2 regions of the Spiroplasma tabanidicola genome follow, and region 1 is predicted to be linked to the other one. Evidence: a T-box and tRNA genes for the amino acid it is inferred to sense, from the RefSeq annotation. Region 1 holds a T-box; the other holds one or more tRNA genes.
What was found. A T-box is a leader RNA that pairs with one kind of tRNA and senses whether it is charged. The one in region 1 lies ahead of STABA_RS03280 (valine--tRNA ligase), so its partner is inferred to be a tRNA-Val.
Positions count from the first base shown of each region.

Region 2: it has a tRNA-Val gene. The T-box ahead of STABA_RS03280 (valine--tRNA ligase) is inferred to sense a tRNA for this amino acid. The anticodon was not compared.

Region 1 covers NZ_CP046276.1:720,385-732,182, reverse strand. Annotated here, with positions in the region: gene STABA_RS03305 (cation-translocating P-type ATPase) at 1-414, shown strand, start outside; gene STABA_RS03300 (hypothetical protein) at 986-1,813, shown strand; gene STABA_RS03295 (hypothetical protein) at 2,007-2,267, shown strand; gene STABA_RS03290 (hypothetical protein) at 2,337-3,221, shown strand; gene STABA_RS03285 (hypothetical protein) at 3,363-4,139, shown strand; T-box leader at 4,690-4,860, shown strand; gene STABA_RS03280 (valine--tRNA ligase) at 4,910-7,555, shown strand; gene STABA_RS03275 (hypothetical protein) at 7,572-8,129, shown strand; gene STABA_RS03270 (lipoprotein) at 10,973-11,798, shown strand, end outside.
Region 2 covers NZ_CP046276.1:232,244-244,041, forward strand. Annotated here, with positions in the region: gene STABA_RS01075 (TrkH family potassium uptake protein) at 1-1,496, shown strand, start outside; gene STABA_RS01080 (cation-translocating P-type ATPase) at 1,657-4,494, shown strand; gene STABA_RS01085 (lipoprotein) at 4,604-5,740, shown strand; gene STABA_RS01090 (ABC transporter ATP-binding protein) at 5,846-7,654, shown strand; tRNA gene STABA_RS01095 (tRNA-Asn) at 7,783-7,858, shown strand; tRNA gene STABA_RS01100 (tRNA-Glu) at 7,867-7,942, shown strand; tRNA gene STABA_RS01105 (tRNA-Val) at 7,963-8,038, shown strand; tRNA gene STABA_RS01110 (tRNA-Thr) at 8,047-8,122, shown strand; gene STABA_RS01115 (hypothetical protein) at 8,356-8,628, opposite strand; tRNA gene STABA_RS01120 (tRNA-Lys) at 8,632-8,707, shown strand; tRNA gene STABA_RS01125 (tRNA-Leu) at 8,713-8,797, shown strand; gene STABA_RS01130 (Cof-type HAD-IIB family hydrolase) at 8,899-9,738, shown strand; gene trxA (thioredoxin) at 9,754-10,056, shown strand; gene STABA_RS01140 (Cof-type HAD-IIB family hydrolase) at 10,062-10,898, shown strand; gene STABA_RS01145 (GntR family transcriptional regulator) at 10,974-11,672, shown strand; gene STABA_RS01150 (PTS transporter subunit EIIC) at 11,739-11,798, shown strand, end outside.

The DNA.
Region 1 (11,798 bases):
ACATGTGCTCCTTGTTTGTTTGCGAATTTTATTAAATTAAGTCAATGACAAACAAGTAAAAAAATCAATTTTGTAACAAATAAACCATTAATTATAGCTTCATTTATTGCAGCAGCATTAAATGCTATTGCTTTATTTGTACCGGGAATTAATAATAATATTTTAAATTTATTAAATACTCAAGAATACTTTGATCATTGATATATGCTTCCAGTTATCTTTGGGTTGGTAATATTACCAACAGTTGGTATCTTGCTTGTTGATGGGGTTGTATTTGTCAGTTATCACTATTTCCCAGATCCTTGAAGAAGAAATCAAAAAATAGTAAAAGAATTTATAGAAGTAGATAAAGCTATTGCTGCAGCTGAAAAAGAAAAAGCAAAATTAAAAAAACAAAAACAACAACAAAAATAATAAAAAATCTGCATAAATAAAATGCAGTTTTTTTATTCTATTAGCAAGTAATTAAAATAAATTTATAATAACACTTCTTTGCACTATACTATATTTAATATTAAATTTATTTATCAAAAATACGAGAGACAAAATTAGTTATATTTATTTCATTTGGATTTATTAGTTTATTGGCAATATTATTATTTGGACGAAACTTAGCTATCATTATTCCTTCTGTAATTGTAGGGTTATTAACGATAACAACTTCAATGTTAAATACTTATTTTATTTAGTAAAGTTTGAAAATCAAAAATGTCCTTAATATTATTGTTTGTTTTACAACTATTGTTATTATTTTGTTTATTGTTTATCCAATAATTGTACCTTTTACAAAAGATACAATTTATATTTATATATCATTTTTGATATTTTCAATATTATATTATGTAACATTATCATTTTCAACTTCTATGAAAGAATAAAAGTAATTCAGTATTAATTGCTTTTATTCTTTATATGGAAATTAGATTTAAAACACTGCTTTTTATATTTATGATATAATAAAAAAAATTTAAAAAAGGATTAATTTATGAATAAAATATACTATAAAAGTAAAATTTGATATTGTTATTTATTTCTAGCATTGTTTTTTTTAAGTTTTCTAATTTGAGGAGTATATGAGTGTTGTTTTCACGAATATTGATACTATGATCAGCCAAAATCTAGAAACTTTGAAGACTTAATGAGCTATATGTCAGTTCATGTTAATATAATGACAATTGTTTGATTATTTTTTCAAATATTTTCATATAATAAAAAACCAGTTGGAGTTACTTCAGAAGGTTTCAAATTTTCTTTAATGAACTGAAATATGATTGTATTTTTAGTTTTTTGAGCAGGTATTATTTATTCTTTAGTTTCTGAAGAAAACATGTTAAGTGCTTATTCAAAAAGTCAAATCGCATGTACAATTGTAACTCACTTTATATGTCCATTAATTTTGTTTATAATATTTCCAATAACATCATGTAAACAAAAATTAAGTTACATAAAATGAATTAAACAAAGAGATATTTATATATCGTGTTTATATCCTGTATGTTATTTATTTTATATTTATATTAGAGGTTTAATTTATTTGCAAGATGATATTCATCTATGGCCTTATGAGTTTTTAGATTTTGAAAAAGAAGATTTATTTTTAACTAATTCTGTACCTTTATATATTTTTATAGTTATAGTGGTTTTTGGAACATGGATTGTTCTACAACATCTTTTATTAATATCTGTTAATAATTTAGGATTTTATCTAAAAAATAAATATCGAGATAGATATGAAGAATTTACAAAAAAAATTTCTACTAAAGTTAAAAATTTAACAAAATCTAAAAGTGCTAAAAAACGACAAGAAATGTAGTATATTTAGAGTTTTTATAGATAAAATTTATTTATAGTATTGATATCATTAATGACAATATTGTATAATATAAAAAAGGAATGATTATAAAGTGGAATTAAAAGTTGACAAATATAAAAAATCCGTTTTAAAAATATTCATAGTTTCAATTTTTCTTTTTATATTATTTTTTATATCAGGAGCAGTCGTGCTTATGTTAAATTGAAAAAACTTTTCTAGTTGGAAGACAGGAATAATAGCGTTATTACTAGTAATTGATATAATGTTATTAATTTCTTCAGTTTGCGGGGCATTGTTTTTAACTAAAAATAAAAACATAAAAGATATAGAGCATTTTAAAGTAAAAAAAGCTCTTGATTTTGGATTGTTTTATTTTAGAGTGTCTTTAAAAATCGATAAAACTATTGAAAATCTATCTAAAATGAATAAATTTGAACAAGAAAATATTAATTAATAAAATATTAATAAACATATATTATTAAAACTATTTAAAAATATGGTCATTATTTTACTAGGGGGATTTATGAAAGTAGCTTTATTGAATAATCAAAAAAAATTTATAAAAAATATTTTAGTATTCAAACCAATAAAATTTGCTTATTTTATTATTGATCAAATATTATTGTTATTAACTGTTTCTTTATTTATTTATGCAATTGCAAAAGGAGTAGCTATAGAAAAAGGAGCAAAATCATGAGAAAGTATAATAATATTAGTTTTAACTTTTTATTTAGTTATAAAGTTTGTTATTATAAATTGATTTGGACTAAATGTATACTTTAAATATATAAAAGTTTTTGAATATTCTTTAAAAGTAGATAAAAATAAAATTAAAGTTGGAAGAGAAGTGGATTACCAACCACTTTGATTCATGACTTGAACAATATGTTCGGTAATCATTACTGCAATCATATGTTTTTATGAAACTCAAAAAATTGGAACGAATACTGATACAGATACATTAATAATGTCAATAATTAATATAGTTTTAAATATTTTATTAGTACCATCATTTATCAACACATTAAGCGCTATTACTACAAGCAAAAAAAATATTCAAAATAACTATTCAAAATTAGTTAAAGATCAATATTATTCAAATGAAAGTTTATTTGAAAATATCGAATGAGGAGATAAACAACTTAATTTAACTTGTAAAAATGTAGAATTAAGCTCAAAAAATGGTATTTTTGTAACTTTAAATAGTGATGATTTAAATTTACAAGAATCAAAAGATATTGGTGAATTAAACAAAAAAATATTAAATTCTTACAAAGATATATGAACAAGTTACTATAATTTATTACAAGAGAGATTAAAAAATAAATTTTCTAAAAGAGCTAGCAAGCAATTGTATTATATTGAAAGAGTATATGATCAAATTTTTTTAGATTTTTATGCAATTTAATAAAAACTAGCATTTAATAGGTATATATAGTAAAATAATTATAATTATGTAGAGAGTGAATATATGAAAGTCTTAAAACAAACGAAATTAAAACTTAAGAATTACTTTAAAAGATATATAAACTTTTTTATATGTTTTTTAATGTTTGTTGTGACACCAGTTTTTGACTTTTTAATAAAAACAAGAACGGACTACTATATCTCTACAGTTTTAAAATTAGTAATTGGTATAACTTTAGCAATATACTTTATTTCTAAATATATTTCTCTTTTAATGCGTTTAGTTGATAAGTTTTTAATTGATCAAAATATTGTAAAATCTTATCTTTGAATTTTTAAAAAAGATAATATGAAAATATTATTTAAAATGGCTTGCTGTTTAGTTCCTTTTTTAGCATTAAGTTCATTTTATATATTTAATATTTCAAGTTATTTCAATAAAAACTTTAATATGAACTTTAGCTACTTTTTCCGCTTTGATAACTGATTAGACTTTAATCAAGGAATAAAAGATAGTTTTATTTCAGATATTTTCCCAGGAATAAAATATTTATTTTCAAATGAGTTTCATTTAACAATTATAGTTATTTCGTTTTTAATATTAATTTCAATATTATTTACATCAATTTTTTGATTTTGTTTAAAAATTTCTATTTTAAGAATTTCTGAAAGAGTTACAAGAAGATTTTTAAAAAATATCAAAATTAAAAAGAATTTATATGAAAATAACGCAAAAGCTTATGCATTATTAATAAATTATAGTCATAATGAAGACTTAATCAAAAATTATCTTGATCAACAAAAAGATGAAGATATAGCTATTGCTAACTATAAAAAATCTATTTTACTAACTACTTTTAAAAAGAGTTCAGAACCACCATATGCACTTGAATTTATCCAAAATACAAGTGTGATTTAATATATTAATTTTTAAGTTTTATTTTTAAATTTAAAAATAATCTTTTAAAATAAAATAAAATTTTAATATACTTAATGTACTTTTATATAATTAAACTCTACAAAGGAGAAAAAAAGAGTGGGAAAACTTAAGATAGGTTTTTTGTTTGTTGGCTTTACTGGCTGTTTAATTGTCGGGATTATTTTAGCTATTTTGTCACATCTAAAATCTATTCATATTTATAAAGGATTTTTATGAGTTCAATTAGGTTTTATAGTCTTTATTTTTCTATTATCTAACTTTGTAATGATCGAACAAATACGTAAAAACAATACTAAAATGGTTACTATCGGGATAATATTTTGTATTGTTCAAGCATTAATAACATATATTATAATTGCGATATGGATTATGTTATTTTACTTTTTTAAAATTAATTCACAAAACTTACTCATTCATACAATATCAAACGTCATTTCATCATTCATATCTATAATAGGGAATGTGTTTGCATTCTTTATAATACCTATATTGTTATGTGATTATTAAAAAGTGTATAATAACATTGCTGTTAAAAATTGTAAGGAGTAAAAATAATTAGTTTTTACAGAGAGTTAGTGGTTGGTGTGAACTAATAAAACTATATTTTGAAGGTTATACAATTCTAAACTTAATACTAATTAAGCGGGTCTATTTAATAGACTAATTAGGATGGTATCGCGGATATTTATTCGTTCCTATTTATTTTTAATAAATAAATAGGAACTTTTTTTATGAAAGGAATCTAGTTTATGAAAAAAGAACTTGATAAAAAATATAATCATTTAATCGTTGAAAAAGATAAGTACAAGTTTTGACTAGAGAATGATTATTTTAAAGCAAATATTCACTCAAAAAAACCACCATATTCAATCGTTATTCCTCCGCCAAATGTAACAGGAAAATTACATCTTGGTCATGCTTGAGACGGAACTTTACAAGATGCTTTGATTAGATATAAAAAATTATCTGGATTTGACACTTTATATCTACCAGGTATGGATCATGCCGGAATAGCAACCCAAGTAAAAGTTGAACAAAGACTAAAAGAACAAAAAATTAGTCGTTTTGAAATTGGAAGAGATGCTTTCGTAAAAAAAGTTTGAGAGTGAAAAGATGAGTATGCTCAAACAATTAGAAATCAATGAGAAAAATTAGGTTTAAGTTTAGATTACAGCTTGGAAAAGTTTACTTATTCTCCTGAGATGAATAAATTAGTAAATAAAGTTTTTGTTGAAATGTATAATAAAGGTTTAATTTATAAAGATAAAAGAATTGTTAATTGAGATCCAGTTCAAAAAACAGCAATCTCAAATATTGAAGTAATTTACAAAGAAACTAAAGGTGGAATGTATCATTTTAAATACTTTTTTGAAAATGATAAACAAAATTATTTAATAATTGCAACCACAAGACCTGAAACTATGTTTGGAGATGCTTGTGTTGTTGTTAATCCAAATGACAAAAGATATCAAAACTATATAGGTAAAAAAGTTATTAACCCAGTAAATAATCAACTTATTCCAATTATAGCTGATGAGTATGTTGATGTTGAGTTTGGAACAGGAGTTATGAAATGTACTCCGGCACATGACCCAAACGATTATATTATTGGAAAAAAGTATAATTTAGACCAAATTATTTGTATGAATATTGATGGAACTATGAATGAAAAATCTTTAGAATTCAAAGGTTTAGATAGATTTGAAGCAAGAAAACAACTTGTTGAAAAAATGCAAAAACTTGATTTATTAATAAAAAAAGAAGAAATAGATCATCAAGTGGGATATTCTGAAAGAAGTAATGCCGTTGTTGAACCATATTTATCAGAGCAATGATTTGTGAAAATGGATACATTAGCAAAACAAGTTTTAGATTTACAAAAAAGTGATAATAAAATCAACTTTTATCCAAAAAGATTTGATGATGTTTTAAATAAATGAATGGAAAATATTAATGATTGAACAATTTCTAGACAATTATGATGAGGACATCAAATTCCTGCATGATATAACAAAAACACTAATGAAATTTATGTGGGAGAACAAGCTCCAAAAGATATTGAAAATTGATTTCAAGATGAAGATGTTTTAGATACATGATTTTCATCAGCGTTATGACCATTTGCAACACTAAATTGAAACGGAAAAAATAATTCAAAATTATTTGAAAGATATTTTCCGACTAATGTTCTGGTAACTGGATATGATATTATTTTCTTTTGAGTTGCAAGAATGGTATTTAGTTCTTTAGAATTTACTAAAAATAAACCCTTTGAAGATTGTTTGTTACATGGTTTAATTAGAGATGAACAAGGAAGAAAAATGTCAAAATCATTAGGAAATGGTGTTGATCCGATGCAAGTTGTACAAGACTTTGGAGCAGATTCTATGCGTTACTTTTTATTGACAAATTCTTCTCCTGGGCAAGATTTAAGATATAGTGAAGAAAAATTAAGAGCCAGTTGAAACTTTGTAAATAAAATTTGAAATGCATCAAGATTTGTTATGCTAAATATTGATAAAGTCCCTGATAAAAAAGAGTTAGATAAAATCATATCAAACTTACAAGAAAGTAACAATATCGCTGATAAATGAATTTTAAATAAACTTTCAATAACTCAAAAAGAATTTTTTATTGCTTTTGATAAATATGAGTTCACACTTGCTGGAAAAATACTTTATAATTTTATTTGAGATGATTTTTGTAATTGATATTTAGAATTATCAAAAGCAGAAATAAACTCAAATGATATAAATGCCAAAAACATTACACTAGCAGTTTTGGGATTTACTTTAAAACAAATATTACTACTTTTACATCCTTTAATGCCGTTTGTTAGTGAAGAAATATATCAATTACTAGATCTAAAAACATCAATTTTAGAAGAATATTATGAAATAAATGAATTTAATTATGAAATTGAAGGTTTTGAAAGTCTAGTTATAGAATCTATTAAAAAAATTAGAGAATTTAGATTAAATCAAGAATTAAAAAATGAATTACATTTAACATTTAACTTAAATTATCATAATTCAAAATATAAAAATATAGCAAAATCAATGATAAATGATTTGAATAAATTTTTAAAAACGCTTGTTAATTCCGCAATAGAATTAAAAGAAATAGGCGAAGAATTTACTAGTGTTCCAATTGGAGATTGTTTTTTAGAAATTGCAAATGCTGATTTTATTGATAATGAAAAACAAATAATTAAATTAGAAGAAACTAAAGTTAAGTTAGAAAAAGAGATTGAAAGATCTGAAAAAATTTTAATTAATAAAAACTTTCTAGAAAAAGCTGATGTTAAAAAAATAGAATTAGAAAAACATAAAGCAAAAGATTATAAAACTCAATATAATTTAATTATAGAAAAACTTAATAAGTTAAAAAACTAAAAAAAGAGGGAATTAAATGCTAAAAAAAATAATCTGGTTATCATCATTTACTTTGATATGTTCAACTTCTTTTTTAACAACTTCATGTCAGTTAGGTATGTTTGTAGGATATGATATTCCTTTACAACCAAAAGATGAAGATGAAGTGAAAGCTAAATTGAACGATATACAAAATGAAAAAGAAAAACTAGAAAATCTAACAGAAGTTCATGATTTTGCAAATTTCGTTCAAGCTATATCAGAACAAGAAAATGAAAATGATAAAGAAGTAGAAAAGAATTTTAGATTGAACGATGATGTTCAAAGTTATATTAAAAATACTTTTTTAAGTTTTGCATATAATATTAAGTTAGTTATTTTTAAAGATTATAACGGAATTCAACCAAAAGATATTAAAGAAGTGAACAGCTCTTATGTAGGAAAATATTTAAATTATTATGAAGCATTAAATAAAAAAAATAAAGAAGACACTGATAAAACTATTGTAAAATGAATTAATTGCATGCATCAATTATCAATAAGTTTTGCAAAAGATCTTTATAATAAATTTGTTATAACACCTATTAAAGAATAAAAAACTATATTTCAATAAAGTAAATATAATTAGAATGACCAAACCTAAGTAGACCATTAATTTTACAATAAATGGTCTACTTAGGTTCTTCTTTTTTAAAAGAAATAAAAAATGATTATTTAAATTTAAAAAATAATAATAAGGACCCTGATAAAAGAAGTTTCTCTTTATTTTATGCATCAATTAATAATGTTTACAACAAATATGACCGAAAATAAAAAAACGTTTAAATATTAGTAAAGAGAAGTTTTTAACAGATTAATATTTCCAAAAGCAAATAAAGAAAAATTTATAAATGAATTTAATAATTACATTGAATTAAACGTCTAGCATATCACACTATGCTTGCAAACTATATAGGTTTGAATAACCAAGGTAAGTAGAACTCATACATTTAGTTAAATTAAATCAATTTGATAAAAAAATTTGAAATATACTATATAAATATTTATAAGCATTTGAAGAAAGTATAAGAGCACTTATCGGAAATACTTTCAATGATTATTTAAATAATTTTAAAAAAGCAAGAACTAATAAAATAAATAAAAAAATTACAAAAAAGTTAAATGAACATAAAGGTAGTTTATCTCGCGGTATAGAAAATTTATTTTTCTCAGAATTAATAGATTTAGTTATTCTATTAGATAATAAATTAAAAAATGATCTATTTGAAAATTTAAAAATATTTATATAAAAACTTAGAAGATATTAAAAGTTTAAGAAATGCTTTAAGTCATCATAGACTATTATTTATTTATGATGATTATTAAAATTTTATATTGGAGATAAAATTTTTAAAGCAACGTTGACTAATAATAAAATAAATTTATCTAAATTAATAAATATCTTTTATAGATAATATCTAATTACGAAATCAATTTAAGCTATAAAGATTTGAAATGTAAATATTGCAATAAAATATTTGTTATAAATATAAATGCACAAGGGAAAAACACTGAGTAAAGAAGACAATTATTAAAATATAGTATTTTTATTATATAAACCAAGGTAAAAATAATAAAAAAATTACAAGTTACCAATTTTTTTTATATCTATGACAATGATGATAAAGATTTAGATGAATACACTATTTTGAATTACATAAAAAAATTAATGAATTATAATAAGACTTATTGAGAATATATTACGCATATAACGCAAACCCTTATAGAACAAAAGTTAAAAGTTAATATTTAAAAATAAAGCAAGAATATGTTTGAAAGTTTCTTGTTATAGTTCTTGTTCATAATTGGAACTCAAAAAATTATTGAGAACAAGTGAATAATTGAATTGACTCTCTACATATTCAATTGAGAAATAATTTAATATTAGCATCACAATTAGAGATAAGTCTAATAATTATAAAATAATAAACTATAATTAGTTTTGTTCTGTTGCACTACTCTATTTAAATCGTTTGGTGGTGAGTTGCTTTATAAAAATGTAGTAGATAAAGCTGTTATAATTTTTATTTGATCATTAAAGATCATCCTTTTTTGATGGCAATAATAGAACAGCATTACTTACATGTATCTCTTTTTTAAAATCTTGAGGTTTTGACCTTTTAAAGATAAATAAGTTTGAAACTATAAAAAGATTTAAAAACGTTATGGTTAATGTAGCATAGTAAAACCAGAAGATAAAAAAAATTTTAAAAACAATTCATAAGTTTATTTATGAAAATATTATAATTAATGTTGAATTTCAAGCCTGGATGTTAGAATAATATAACATTGAGATTTTGAAACTATGTTGACTAATTTAAGAAAATAATATATACACATTTTATAGAGGTAAAAATAAATATAAAAAAAAAAAAAAAATAATGTTTTTATTGAAGATTTGGATAAAAACATCGAAACTTGATGTGATATTACTTAAAAAATAAATTTTAATAAATATTTTTAATAAAGTTTTTTATGTTTCTAAGACTTATTTAGATCAAAAGTCAGTGTTTTAGGGAAACAAATTTTATAAACACCCCATATAAGAGAAATTATTAAAGTTTTATCAAAGCAATAAAACAATTTATGAAAAATTCAGTCCAAGCCTATAAATAAGCTTGGACTGAATTTTTTTAATCATAAATATAGTCCTTTATTTATATAATATTTGTTTTTTGTAAGCAAGTTTATAATAAAAATACAATATGTTAACATATATTTGTTATATTTTCTTATTACGCAAACATCAATTACTATATTTTTAATTATAATTTGTCAAGTATGCAAAAATTTTTTATAAGAATACTTCAAAATTATTTGAATTTTTTCTATATAGAATAAAACGATATGAGCATATTCTTAAAAAACTGCACCAAAATTTGTTATTTTCTTTAGATTGGGTTAGAGAGTTTTAATAATGGAATTTTATTTTAATTATAACTAATGAGTCTAAGTTATTTTTAAACTGTTTTTTTTAGTTTTTTTTGCTCATACTAATTACTAACTTTTAATTTTCTTTCATTATATTTCTTAATGAAGAATAGCTGATTGTATCTTTTTAACGACTTTTTCAATAATCTAACATTCTAAAATTATAATATTTTAATTTATAAATTTTGATTTTTTATAATTTTTAACTTTTGTATACATGTCTTTTTGCACTTGTGTTTATGAATTTTAGATTATTTAATAAACCTTTTATAACTTCTATTTTTTTTTTTTTTTTAATTATATCTATTGCAATTTCTCAAACAGTTTACGTGCCAGTATATTTTATTTTGACATAATGACTTGTTATTCATAATTTTGATAACAGTATTTGTAAAGTGAAAGTACTTTCTTTTAAATTGAAAATATAATAAATGCATATTAAAAATACTAGAAAAGAGGAGATAACAAATGAAAAAAATATTATACTTATTGTCTACTATAACTTTAACAGCATCAATTGTATCTTATGTTGTTGCTTGTTCTAAAAAAAGTTCACAAAAGGAAAACGATCAAGATAGCGAAAAACTTCCAGAATTGCTAAATTATGATATAGCTCTTGTGGATTATTTAAAAGAAGTAAGTGAAATTATTAATTCTGAAATTAAACGTGCAAGTGAAAATTGATTTCAAGAAGTAAATTATGACTCTAGTTATTTATTTATTAAACCTAAAGTAATTAAAATGATAGATGGTATTAATGAAGAGTCAACAACATCATTAAAAACTATTTTTGAAAATCCTAAAAACAATGATAAAAAAGTTGAGTTTTTAAGTGATTTTAAAAGTTTAATTAATTATCAAAGAATAGTTGAAAGTATTATAAAATTAAAAGGAAAAGAAAAATATAGTATATTGTTAAATAATGTTAATGATAACGAATTATTTTCAATTGATGAAGATAAATTATTAACAAATGAAGAGGGCGGAATTAAATTTTTTGAAACAGATCAAGGAAGCTCAAATAATTTTAAAAAAAGAAATGAGTCTAAAGAATCATACATTAGTATAAATGTAAAGTTTAATTTTATAATAAGATATTCTGAAAATAATAAAACACAGTCAATTAAAGAAGATAGAACTTTTAAAGACTTTGATTTTAATTTTATTTCTACTTCAAATAAAGCGCTTACTTATTTAATAAACAATAAAGTAAAGGAATTAAAATATGCATTTTTAGGTGCTGATAAATTTAACACTTTAATTAAGAAAACAAATTTTGTTGATGATGATAAAT
Region 2 (11,798 bases), 490 kb from region 1:
GACCATTTTCAAAAATAAGTGGAAAAATCATAATTGGTTATTTATCTGCAATCATAATTGGAGGTTTTTTATTATCTATTCCTGGTATTGTAAATGATAGAGAATCAGAATGAAATTTTATAACTGGAATGTTTACTGCTTCAAGTGCAATTTCTGACACTGGAATAACAATATTACAAACAAACACACAATATAGTTTATTTGGACAAATTTTAATATTAGTAATGATAAAAATCGGTGGAATAGGATTGTTAACAATTAAATTGGTTATTTTGGCATTGTTAAATCGAAAAATTTCACTTGATGATCAACATGTTGCAAAAAGTGAAAGAGGAACTGGAACGGTTGCAAATACTGTTGAAATGATTCGTGATGCATTTTTATTTTTAACTTTTATTGAAATAGCAGGAACGGGAGTATTATTTTTTGGATTTTATTTGACACCATTAACTGATACAAGTCCTGTAAATACAAGTTTTGATGTAACAGATTCATATCATAATTTCTCAAGATCATTATGAGCTTCAATTTTTCATTCTGTTAGTGCGGTAAATAATGCTGGGTTTGATATTATTTCAAATTCTTCATTACAACCTTATAATCAAGGAAATAATAGAGGATATGTATTGCAAGTTATTTTTATGCTGCAATGAATAATTGGTGGTCTTGGTTATCCTACTTATCATGATATAAAAAGAAAAATTAAAGCAAGAAAAGAAGGTAAAAAAGTAAAATTTTCGTTATTTACAAAACTAAATTTCGTTTTTTATACTATCTTATTAGTTGTAGGTCCAACCCTAGTTATTCTTTCAGAAGTATTGACGGTTGAAAAAAGCAAAATTATGTATCGTCCAACCGAAACTGAGGGGGTTTATGAAAAACAAAAAACTTATCAATGAGTTTTTGATATTATTTTTAACGTAACTTCCTGTCGTAACGCTGGGTTTTCAACAGTAGATATTAATAACTTCACTGCTGGATCAAAATTTGTTATGGCAATTTGGATGTTTATTGGCGCTGCTCCTTCTTCTACAGCTGGAGGGATTAGAACAACAACATTTGCAATATGTTTAATTGCTATTATTTCAATTATTAGAAATAAACATTCTGTTGAAGCATTTAAGAAAAAAGTGCCAGATGAAACTGTAAGAAGAAGTTTTGCGGTTATATTTTTATCATTTTTTATTGTAGTTTTTAGTATTTTTGTAGTTTATCTTGATTCAAATAAAATGTTATATGACAGAAACATGAATACTGATGATACTGAATATACAATTATTCAATTAATTGTATATGTTTCAAGTGCATTTGGAACGGTTGGTTTCCAGCCATTTGCAAATAGTGAAATTTTAGCAATGGGAGTTGTAAGTAAAATTATGCTTGTTTTAACTATGTTTATTGGACAATTAGGTATTTCAAATACTTTGCTTGCTTTTGTAAAACCAAAAAACAAACAAAACTTTGGATATTTAGAAGAAGAAGTAACAATAGGATAAGAAAATTCTTAGATTTGAAAAAAAGTTTCAATTTATTAAAAAAGCTATATAAGGTATTATTTAAAGGGTTTTTCAAGTAATGAAAAACCCTTTTTAGTTGCAAGTATATTTTAAAGTTGTATGATATTGTTTAAGAGTATTTTCACAAGGGGAAAAATTTATGCAAGAAAATCAAAATGTTCAAGATTTGTCGTTTTCACAAGAACTTGATAAATATTCAAAAAAATGACATGCATTGTCCAATGAAAGAATACTAAAAATATTAAAAACAAATCAAAAATCTGGTTTAACAACTCAAGAGGCAGCAAAACGTTTGGAAGAGTTTGGTAGAAATACATTACCAAAACCTAAAAAACCAAATATCTTTGCAATATTTTTTAAAAGTTTTTTAGATCCTTTATGTATAATGATGGCAATTGCAGGAATTGCATCATTAATAATAGGTTTAATAAATACTTTAGAAGCACCTGATATTGCTGGGCTTATTATTATTGCAGTGATTATTTTAACAAATTCAATTATAGCAACATTACAAGAATGAAAATCACTTAACCAAAAAGAAGCTATAAAAAACAATGTATTAGAAGCCGTTGTATTAAGAGATGGAAAACAAACAAGAATTAATATTGAAGAACTAGTTCCTGGTGATATTATCTATACAAAATCAGGAGATTTTGTTCCTGCTGATTCAAGAATTATTGATAATCAAATGTTGAAAGTTGATGAGTCTGCTTTAACAGGAGAAAATGAAGCTGTAGAAAAAGTTGATGAAGTAATTGAAGAACAACATTTAGTTTTAGGAGATCAAAAAAATATTGCTTTTATGTCAACACTTGTTGTTGAAGGTAAAATGGTTGGAGTTGTTTTTAATACAGGTAGAGAATCAGAAATAGGAAAAATCGCAACAAAGATAAGTGAAACTAAAAAACAAAAAACACCTTTAGAACATAAAGTTTCTAAATTAACTTTAATAATAGGTTTAGCTTCAGTTATTCTTGGAGCAATAATTTTTGGAATTGCATACGTTAATAATGAAAAAATAGGAGAAAGCATTTATAAATTATTACTTGTTGCTGTATCTTCTGCTATCAGTATTATTCCAGAATCATTAACAATCATTGTTAAAATTTGCTTGTTTATTGCAACAAAAAAAATGGCAAGAAAAAATGTAATGATTAAAAAACCAAAATCAATTGAAACTTTAGGAAATGTTAATGTAATTTGTTCAGATAAAACAGGTACTTTAACTCAAAACAAAATGTTTGTTGATAGCTTGTATATGAGTGGTAAAGAATATAAAGCTAAAGAAATAGAACTACAAGAAGATCCTTTAGTAAGATGTATGGCTTTATGTAATGATGGAGTTATAAATAAAAAAGGCGAAAAAATTGGTAATGCAACTGATTTAGCATTAGTTGGATTATTAATGGATAATAAAATCAATTATCAAGCAATGAGAAGAAAGTATAAAAGAGTTGATGAAATTCCTTTTGATTCTAAAAGAAAAGTTATGTCAACAGTTAATCAAGTTGATGGACCTGATGGAAAATATGTAGCCTATACAAAAGGGGCAATGGATTATTTAATTCCTCATTGTAAACATATTGTAGATAATGATATTGTAAGACCAATTACAGATCAAGATATAGAAAATATTAAAGAACAACTTTTAGTATTTGCAAAAAAAGGAATGAGAACTTTAGGATTTGCAAAAAAAGATTTAGATGAAATTGATTTAGAACAAGATTATCAATATGAAGACAAACTTGTTTTTATGGGATTGGTTGCAATTATTGATCCGCCAAGAGAAGAAGTTAAATATTCTATTGAAGATGCTCATAATGCTGGAATTAGAGTAATTATGATTACAGGAGACCACAAAGTTACTGCTTTTGAAATAGCTTCAAGATTAGGAATTACAGATGAACAATACAATGATGTAATCACAGGAGCTGAAATTGAATCTCTAAGTAATGAAGAATTGATTGAAAAATTAAAATCAACAAATGTATTTGCAAGAGTTAATCCAGAACATAAAGCTTTAATTGTTGACTTGCTTCAAAGTCAAAATAACATTGTTGCTATGACTGGTGACGGAGTAAATGATTCTCCAAGTTTAGTAAAAGCTGATGTTGGAATAGCAATGGGTATAACAGGAACTGAGGTTTCTAAAAAAGTAAGTGATGTAATTCTAACTGATGATAATTTTAAATCAATCATTTCAGGTATAAACTCAGGAAGAAATGTTTATGAGAAAATCAAATATTCAATTTCATTTTTAGTTGCAGCAAATATCAGTCAGGTTTTAACTATTTTAATTGTATTAGGGATTTTTGGACAACTTGCATTAAACTCAGTAAACATTTTATTTCATATTTTTGTAGTAGAAACAATTGTTGCAATTCCAATTGGAATGCAAAGAGAAAGAAAAGGAGTTATGTTAAATCCTCCTCCAACTCATAAAAAAGAGAGTTTGCTAAAAGGTATTATTACTCAGATTTGTTTAACAACATTATTTAATACACTATTTGCTGTTTTAAACTACTCAATTGCAGATATATATGTAATGCATTCAGATTTAGCAAGTTCAAAAGAAGAATTGCAAAAGTTAGCTTCAGGTTATGCTAAGGCTGGATCTTATATTTGTATAATGAATTCTCCAATATTTTATGCAATTTTATTTAATAATAGATTTTTACCTATTAAAAATGATAATGGAGAAACAATTATTGATAAATATAAACCAAATAAATGATTGATAATTTTGATGTGTATAGCACTAACTTTAACAACTTTAACAATGCTTCCATTTGAAGGATTAAACGAGTTTTTTGATTTTAAAACTCATAAATTACCTGCAATTTTAGCAGTAATATTTATAATTAATACTTTGTTAACCCCAATTTGCATATATTTAGTAAATCTGATTGTATTAAAAACAACATCAAACATGAAAAAAAACTTATCAAAACAACAAACAATTAATAAAGAACTTTAAAAAGTTAAAACTATTTTTAGGTTTAACTTTTTTTAGTTTTAACACTTATAGTGTTGCATTAAATAAGTGTATATAGTAAACTCATTAGTGTTAAAGGAGAAAAACACAAATGAGAAAAATTTTAGGATTATTAGGAGCAGCTGGATTAATAGTATCTTCTACAAGTGCTGTAATAGCTTGTGGTGGAGATAAAACTGCTACTTTAGATTTTACAACTAGACAAAAGTCATTAGAGTCTGCAAAAACAGTTTATGATATATTTAAAGGTGAAGGGGACTATGTACCTAAAACAAACGGTAATTTAGTAATTAATTTTAAATTACCAGGTGATGTTAGCGGTAAAATAAGTTTTAACAACAAACAATATAAAGATATTTTTACATCAGAAAATAATGCAGAAATATTAAAAGCATTAAGACAAACTCAAACTGAAGTTAAAGACAAAAGTGATTTAAATGATGTTGAAAAAAACTTTCAAAAAGCATTTAATAACTATTATGTAACAAAATCATTTATGGATGGTATGAAAACAGCGTTTGATGCTGCCGGAGCTAATTCAAGTGGCAATGTTAAAATAGAAAATGCATACAATACTTCAACTAAAAGTGAAAAAAATAAAAAAGAAGAATATGATGCATTAGCAACAAAACTTCAAGATTGAATGAATTTAACATTTGATATGAAAATTCCAGAAAATACATATATATCTGAAATGAATTTAGATTATAAGGGATTAACAGGTTGAAAAATTCATTTTAGATTAATGATTGATGTTAATAACAATGGTTATGATGCAAGCGACAAAGATGAATCAGATGATATAGCATTAGATGTTAAAAAATTAAAAGATAATTCCACTGATGCTGAAGTTGCAAATGCTAATGCTAAAGCATCAGACAGCTGATTATCAAAAGCTAAAAACAATATTTCTTTAGGAATCTATAAAATAAAATTATTCATCCAACAATTAGTTTTAACTAATGGAAAAGATTGATTAGCAGATGTATTATCTGGCCTAATGCAAGGATTTGCAGAAAGTGCATTAACATTAATTCCTGCAATTAAAGCATTATTGAAAGTACCTGGAGCAGAATATATTTTCAATAAATTTGTTATAGCTCCAATTGCTGATAAAATTGCGACACCATTGGCTGACATTATTGTTAAATGAGCAGAAGACAATAAAACAAGCACAGGATCAATGATTACAAATAATTATGTAAATAACATGTTTTTGTTAGCATAAAATAATAAAATTGGTTTACAAAACCAATTTTTTATTTTAATGTGGTTTAAAATTTCATTTTCTTTTTGCTAATATATATTTGATATAAATAAATGGAATGAAACAATGAAAAAAAAGGTATTGAATGAAAGAGCATTTACTTTTTCTAAATTTTTAACAGTATTTAAACTTGTAGGTTCTAGTATCAAAAGACATCCTATAATTTTTTTTAGTTTTGTTTTGTTTACTATTTTAAATTCTATTTTAGCAGCCGCTTTTCCTTTGATTGTAAAAGGATTATTTAGTACTTTAGTTGATAAAAATGTTAAAACAAGTCCTTTTTTTATGTTTGAATTTACATATGAAGAATGAATTTATGCAGGAATAATATTATTAGGTTTATTTACTTTTGTACAGTTTTTTTCTAGTTTTTTAGCAGGAATTTTTTCAAGAAAATCTGAAATTGCTTTAAGAAAAAAAGTTTTGAAACATTTAATAGAAGTTGACATTAGTTATTATTCAAAAAGACAAATTGGATCTGTTATGACAAGAGTTATAAGTGATACTCAGTTTGTTGGAGATGGATTTAACAACTTTTTTACAAATTGACTTTCAATGTTATGAGGATTAATTGTAACAAGTTTTATTTTAATAAATTTATCATCTCTTTTAACTGGTGTATTAATTGGTTTATTTTTCTTATTTGTAGTAGTAATAATTTTTATGTTTTTTAGATATCGTCAATTTTTAATTGGAGCAATGGATGAAAAAAGAAAAGTTAATGCAGATATGACAGATAGAATCATGAATATAAGACTTGTTAAATCTTCTGGAACAGAAATGTTTGAAGTAAATAGAAATAAAGAATTGAATAAGGAATTAGCAAGAAAACAAAAAAGTTCTGTTGCTATGCAATCTGCATTTCAATTATTTAATAGTGTTTTAAGCTCTTTTTTACCGATGATTATGTTAATAGTTTGTATTTTTGTATATAACAAAACTATGACACCATTTGCACTATCAACTCTATGTGTAACTATGTTAAGTGCAACAGGAAGCTTGGTCTCTAATTTAATGTCTTTAACTTCATCGCTAAGAGGGATGGCTATTAGCTCAAATTGTGCAACAAGAGTTAATGATATATTAAAAAGAAAATCAATTATTTTATTTAATGAGAATCCTATTAAAATTGAATCTATTAATAATATTAAGTTTGAAAATGTTACATTTAATTATCCTGAAGAACCTCATATTAATGTGTTATCTACTTTTAATTTTGAGTTTGAAAAAGGAAAAAGTTATGCTATTGTTGGAGAAACTGGTGTAGGAAAATCTACAATAGCAAAAATGCTTTTAAGATTTTATGATGCAACAACAGGAAAAGTTTTAGTAAATGATATTGATATAAAAGATTTGGATCTATCAAACTATTTATCACATGTTGGATATGTTGAACAAGAACCTCAAATTTTGTATGGAACTTTTATGGATAATATTACTTATAGTGTTCCTAATAAAACAAAAGAAGAAGTATATGAAGCAGCTAAAAAATCACAATTACATGAATATGTAATGAGTTTAAAAGAAAATTATGAAACTTTATTAGGAGAAAGAGGATTGATGCTGTCAGGAGGTCAAAAACAAAGACTTGTAATTGCAAGACTATTTTTAAAAAATCCTGACCTATTGATTTTAGATGAAGCAACAAGTGCATTAGATAATATAATTGAAAAAGAAATACAAAAAGATTTAGATGAATTGATACAAAATAGAACAACAATTGTTATTGCTCATCGTTTATCAACAATTAAAAAAGTAGATAAAGTTATAGTTTTAGACAGAAAAGTAGGAATTTTGGAAATAGGAACTTTTGATGAACTAAAAAAACAACCCGGAAAATTTCAAAAGTTGTACAATGCCGGCTTATTGAAATAACAAATACATTTATAAATGACTTTTAATATGAGTCATTTTTTTATTTAAAAATATTTAAAAAAAATAAAAAATTTCTTGTAATTGTAATAACTTCTATGCTATTATGAATAAGTAGTTTTTATGTATCTGGCTTTTTAGCTCAGTTGGTAGAGCAACCGGCTGTTAACCGGTTGGTCGCAGGTTCGAGTCCTGCAAAAGCCGCCATTTTTTATGGCCTGTTGGTGAAGCGGTGAACACACACGGTTTTCATCCGTGCATACACGGGTTCGATCCCCGTACAGGCTACCATTTTATTGTATTTTATTTGTGGAGTGCTAGCTCAGTTGGGAGAGCTCCTGCCTTACAAGCAGGCGGTCGGCGGTTCGAGCCCGTCGCACTCCACCATTTATTATGCTGATGTGGCTCAATTGGCAGAGCAACTGACTTGTAATCAGTAGGTTGTAGGTTCAAGTCCTATCATCAGCACCAGTACAGAAAATATAGACAATCTCATTTTGTGGAGATTGTTTTTTTGTGTAAAATATTTGTAGAAACTATGAGGAAAAAATAATGCATACAATGATAAAAAATAGTAGATTAATTCTCATATCTATAGGAAGTTGTTTATCTTTTTTTATTAATTTTTTAGTTTTATTTTTTTGGAAACCAATTGCTATAAATTTAAATAGATACACTGTACAAGGATATGTATTTACTATTACTTATGTTGTCATTTTATTGATTTGAGTTATTGCTTTTACTTGCATTATTTTAATTTGAAGAAGATTATCTCTTGGATATATTGGATCAATACTTGCGCTTGTTTTTTCAATTCAAGTTATAATAGTATCTTTTTTCTTATTGACTTGAATATTTTGACTTCCAAATACAATTTCAGCAATTGTATTAATAGTAGGTAGTTCTTTAATTATTAAAGATAATAGAGAAAATTTATAGAAACTAAATATTTTTGTGATATTATAATTTTGTTGCAAATTGTCTCGTTAGCTCAGTCGGTAGAGCAACTGGCTTTTAACCAGTGGGTCATAAGTTCGAGTCTTATACGGGACACCATCCATCCGGGATTGGCGGAATTGGCAGACGCACCAGACTTAGGATCTGGCGTGGTAACACGTGGGGGTTCAAGTCCCTTATCCCGGACCATGTAGGAAAGCAAAAATCTCTTGTTTCACAAGAGATTTTTTTTAAATAAAATATTAAAATACTTCATAAAAGTGTTTTAATATATAGCAAGGTGGTTTTGTATGAAAAACATAAATAAAGAAAAAGTAATAATTTTTATAGATCTTGATGGTACTTCTTTAATGTCTAATCACTTGTTTAGTCAAACTACAATTGATGTTGTTAAAAAATTATATAAAAATGGTCATTATATAATTCCTATAACAGCAAGAAGTACAAAAGATGCTATTTTTCAACAAGCTATTTATTTAGGATTAGATAAGTTAGGTGGAATAGCTGTTGCGAATAATGGAACTCACATTTATGATTTTAAAATAAATTCATATATAAGAAAAAGTGTTATTTCAAGAGAAATGATAGAAAAAGTTTTTAACCAAACTTATGGTAAAATTGGAAAGTACAAAGTTCATTATTTTGCAGATGATATTACTTATGTATATGGAGCTGGGGAAGATTCTAGATACTGAAGCGATATTATGAAAGTTGATTATAAAATAGTTAAAGACTTAGTAGAGATTGAATCAGCAATTAATCATTTAACAATCATTTTAGATGAAAATGCAAATGATTATGATCGTAACCAATTATATAAAGACTTTAGTTTTATAGAACCAGAATTGCAAATTACTCAATATACTCGTAGAGTATATGAACTTTGTGCAAAGGGAATCAATAAAGGTGAGGCAATAGAGTATATTTTGAATCATCTTGGCTATAATCAAACAAATTGTTCAACATTTTGTTTTGGAGATAGTGTAAATGATATCCCTATGTTTAAAGTTGTACAATATCCTATTGCAATGGCAAATGCTATTGATGATATTAAAGGTATTGCAAAATTTGTCACTTTATCCAATGATGAAGATGGAGTTGCAAAGTTTATTGAAGAACATATTTTATAAGAAGGAGAATATATTATGGCAAAAATTATAAGTTCAGCTGAGGAATTTTACTCAGAAATAGCAAAACCAAATACAGTTGTAGATTTCTATGCAGATTGATGTGGACCATGTAAAATGTTTGCACCATTATTCGATCAAGTATCACAAGAAGCATCAAACTCAAACTTTATAAAAGTTAATGTTGATGAATTAAGAGAAGTTGCAGATAAATATGAAATTAAATCAATCCCAACAGTTGTGAAATTTGAAAATGGTAACGAAACAAACAGAAACGTTGGTTCTTTAGGTAAAGATGCATTATTAGATTTTGCTAAATAATTATTATGATTAAATTAATCGCATTAGATATTGATGGAACATTATTAGGAAAAAACAAAAGAGTTTCTAAAAAAAATATTGCAGCTATTAATGAAGCAAGGAAAAAGGGAATAAAGTTTTGTATTGCTTCAGGTAGAGCTTTTAATAGAGTAGATAAAATCGCAAAAGAAATTGGAATAAATGAATCATTAGAATATGTTGTAACCATGAATGGTGGAGCTATTTATAAATATGATAAAAATAAAAAACCAGTTTTAATAAAAGAAACTTTATTTGATATTGATGATGTTAAATATATATACAATAGTGCTTTAGATAACAAGTTAAATTGTTTTTCTTATTCGCAAGATATTAAAGTTGCTTATGTGATAAAAAATAAAGGTGCATTCATCTGATTTATGAAAAAAATATCACATCGAAAGATAAAAGTTTATACAAAAGATGAGATGGATCAAAAAGCATACAAAATAATAGTTTATGGTAAGAAAAAACTTATTGAAAAATGCAAAGAGACTTTAAGTCAAAAAAATTATGAAATGTTTTCATGAAGTTATGTTTCTGGAAATACTGCAAATATTGAAATTAATCCTAATGGAGTTGATAAAATATTTGCGCTTCAAGACATAGCAAAAGTTGAAAATATAACCGCTGATGAAATAATGTACTTTGGTGATGGTGATAATGATAAAAAAGCAATGGAGTGAGTTGGACTTAGTGTTGCTATGAAAAACGCATCAAAACATATCAAAAAAATTGCTACTCAAATTACAGGACATCATAAAAAATCAGGAGTTGCAAAAGCATTAAACGAATATTTAAAAAGTATTGAAAGCGAAAAATAACTTTTTATAAAAGTTATTTTTTTTTACTTCATTTGATAATTCTTTATAATAAAAATAGATATAAAAGGTGAATATATGAAAAAAAAGCAAATAGTTATAAATCATTTAATTTCTTTAATTAATGATGGAAAAGTAAAAAATGGGGAAAAGTTTCCTTCTGAAGCACAACTAATTACAAAATTTAAATTTTCTAAACAACCGATTAGAGAAGCTTTTAAACATTTACAACAATTAAACATTGCTTTTTCAAAACAAGGTGAAGGATATTTTTTAGGTAATAAAATTAAAAGTAATGTTTTATTTTGCTTTGGTGAGTTATTTGATAATACTAGAAGTAGATATTATTATGCTGGAATCGTTAATAGTAAAGATATATGATGCGAAACTAAAGAAGTTTTTTTAGAACACGATCAATATCGAAAAATAGTAGTTAGAAGATTTAGAAATAATGAACCTTTTATTTATGAAGAATCATACTTACCCTTAGAAAATACACCTAAATTTGATATTGAACTAATTAATGAAATTGGGATTTTTAAATATTTAGAAAACATTGAAGGTTTTAAAATTTCATATTCTCAAAAAAATATTTTACAAGCACCAATAAATTTTAAAGATACTTTAACATTTGAATATGGATATTATGATGGTTCATTTGTTTTAGATATAGGAAATGTATTTGATCAAAATGGAGTTTTAATGGAATATTGCTTAAATTTTTATGAATTTAAAAATTTTAAATGAAATTTTATAGAGCATAGAAAAAACATATAATTATAAGTTTGTCTTTCTTATTTTGCAGCACTATTATGTAGATATATAAAAAATAGGGAGGTATATATGGCAAAAATTAATTATAAACAAGAAGCCAAAACATTTTTAGACCATGTTGGTGGATGA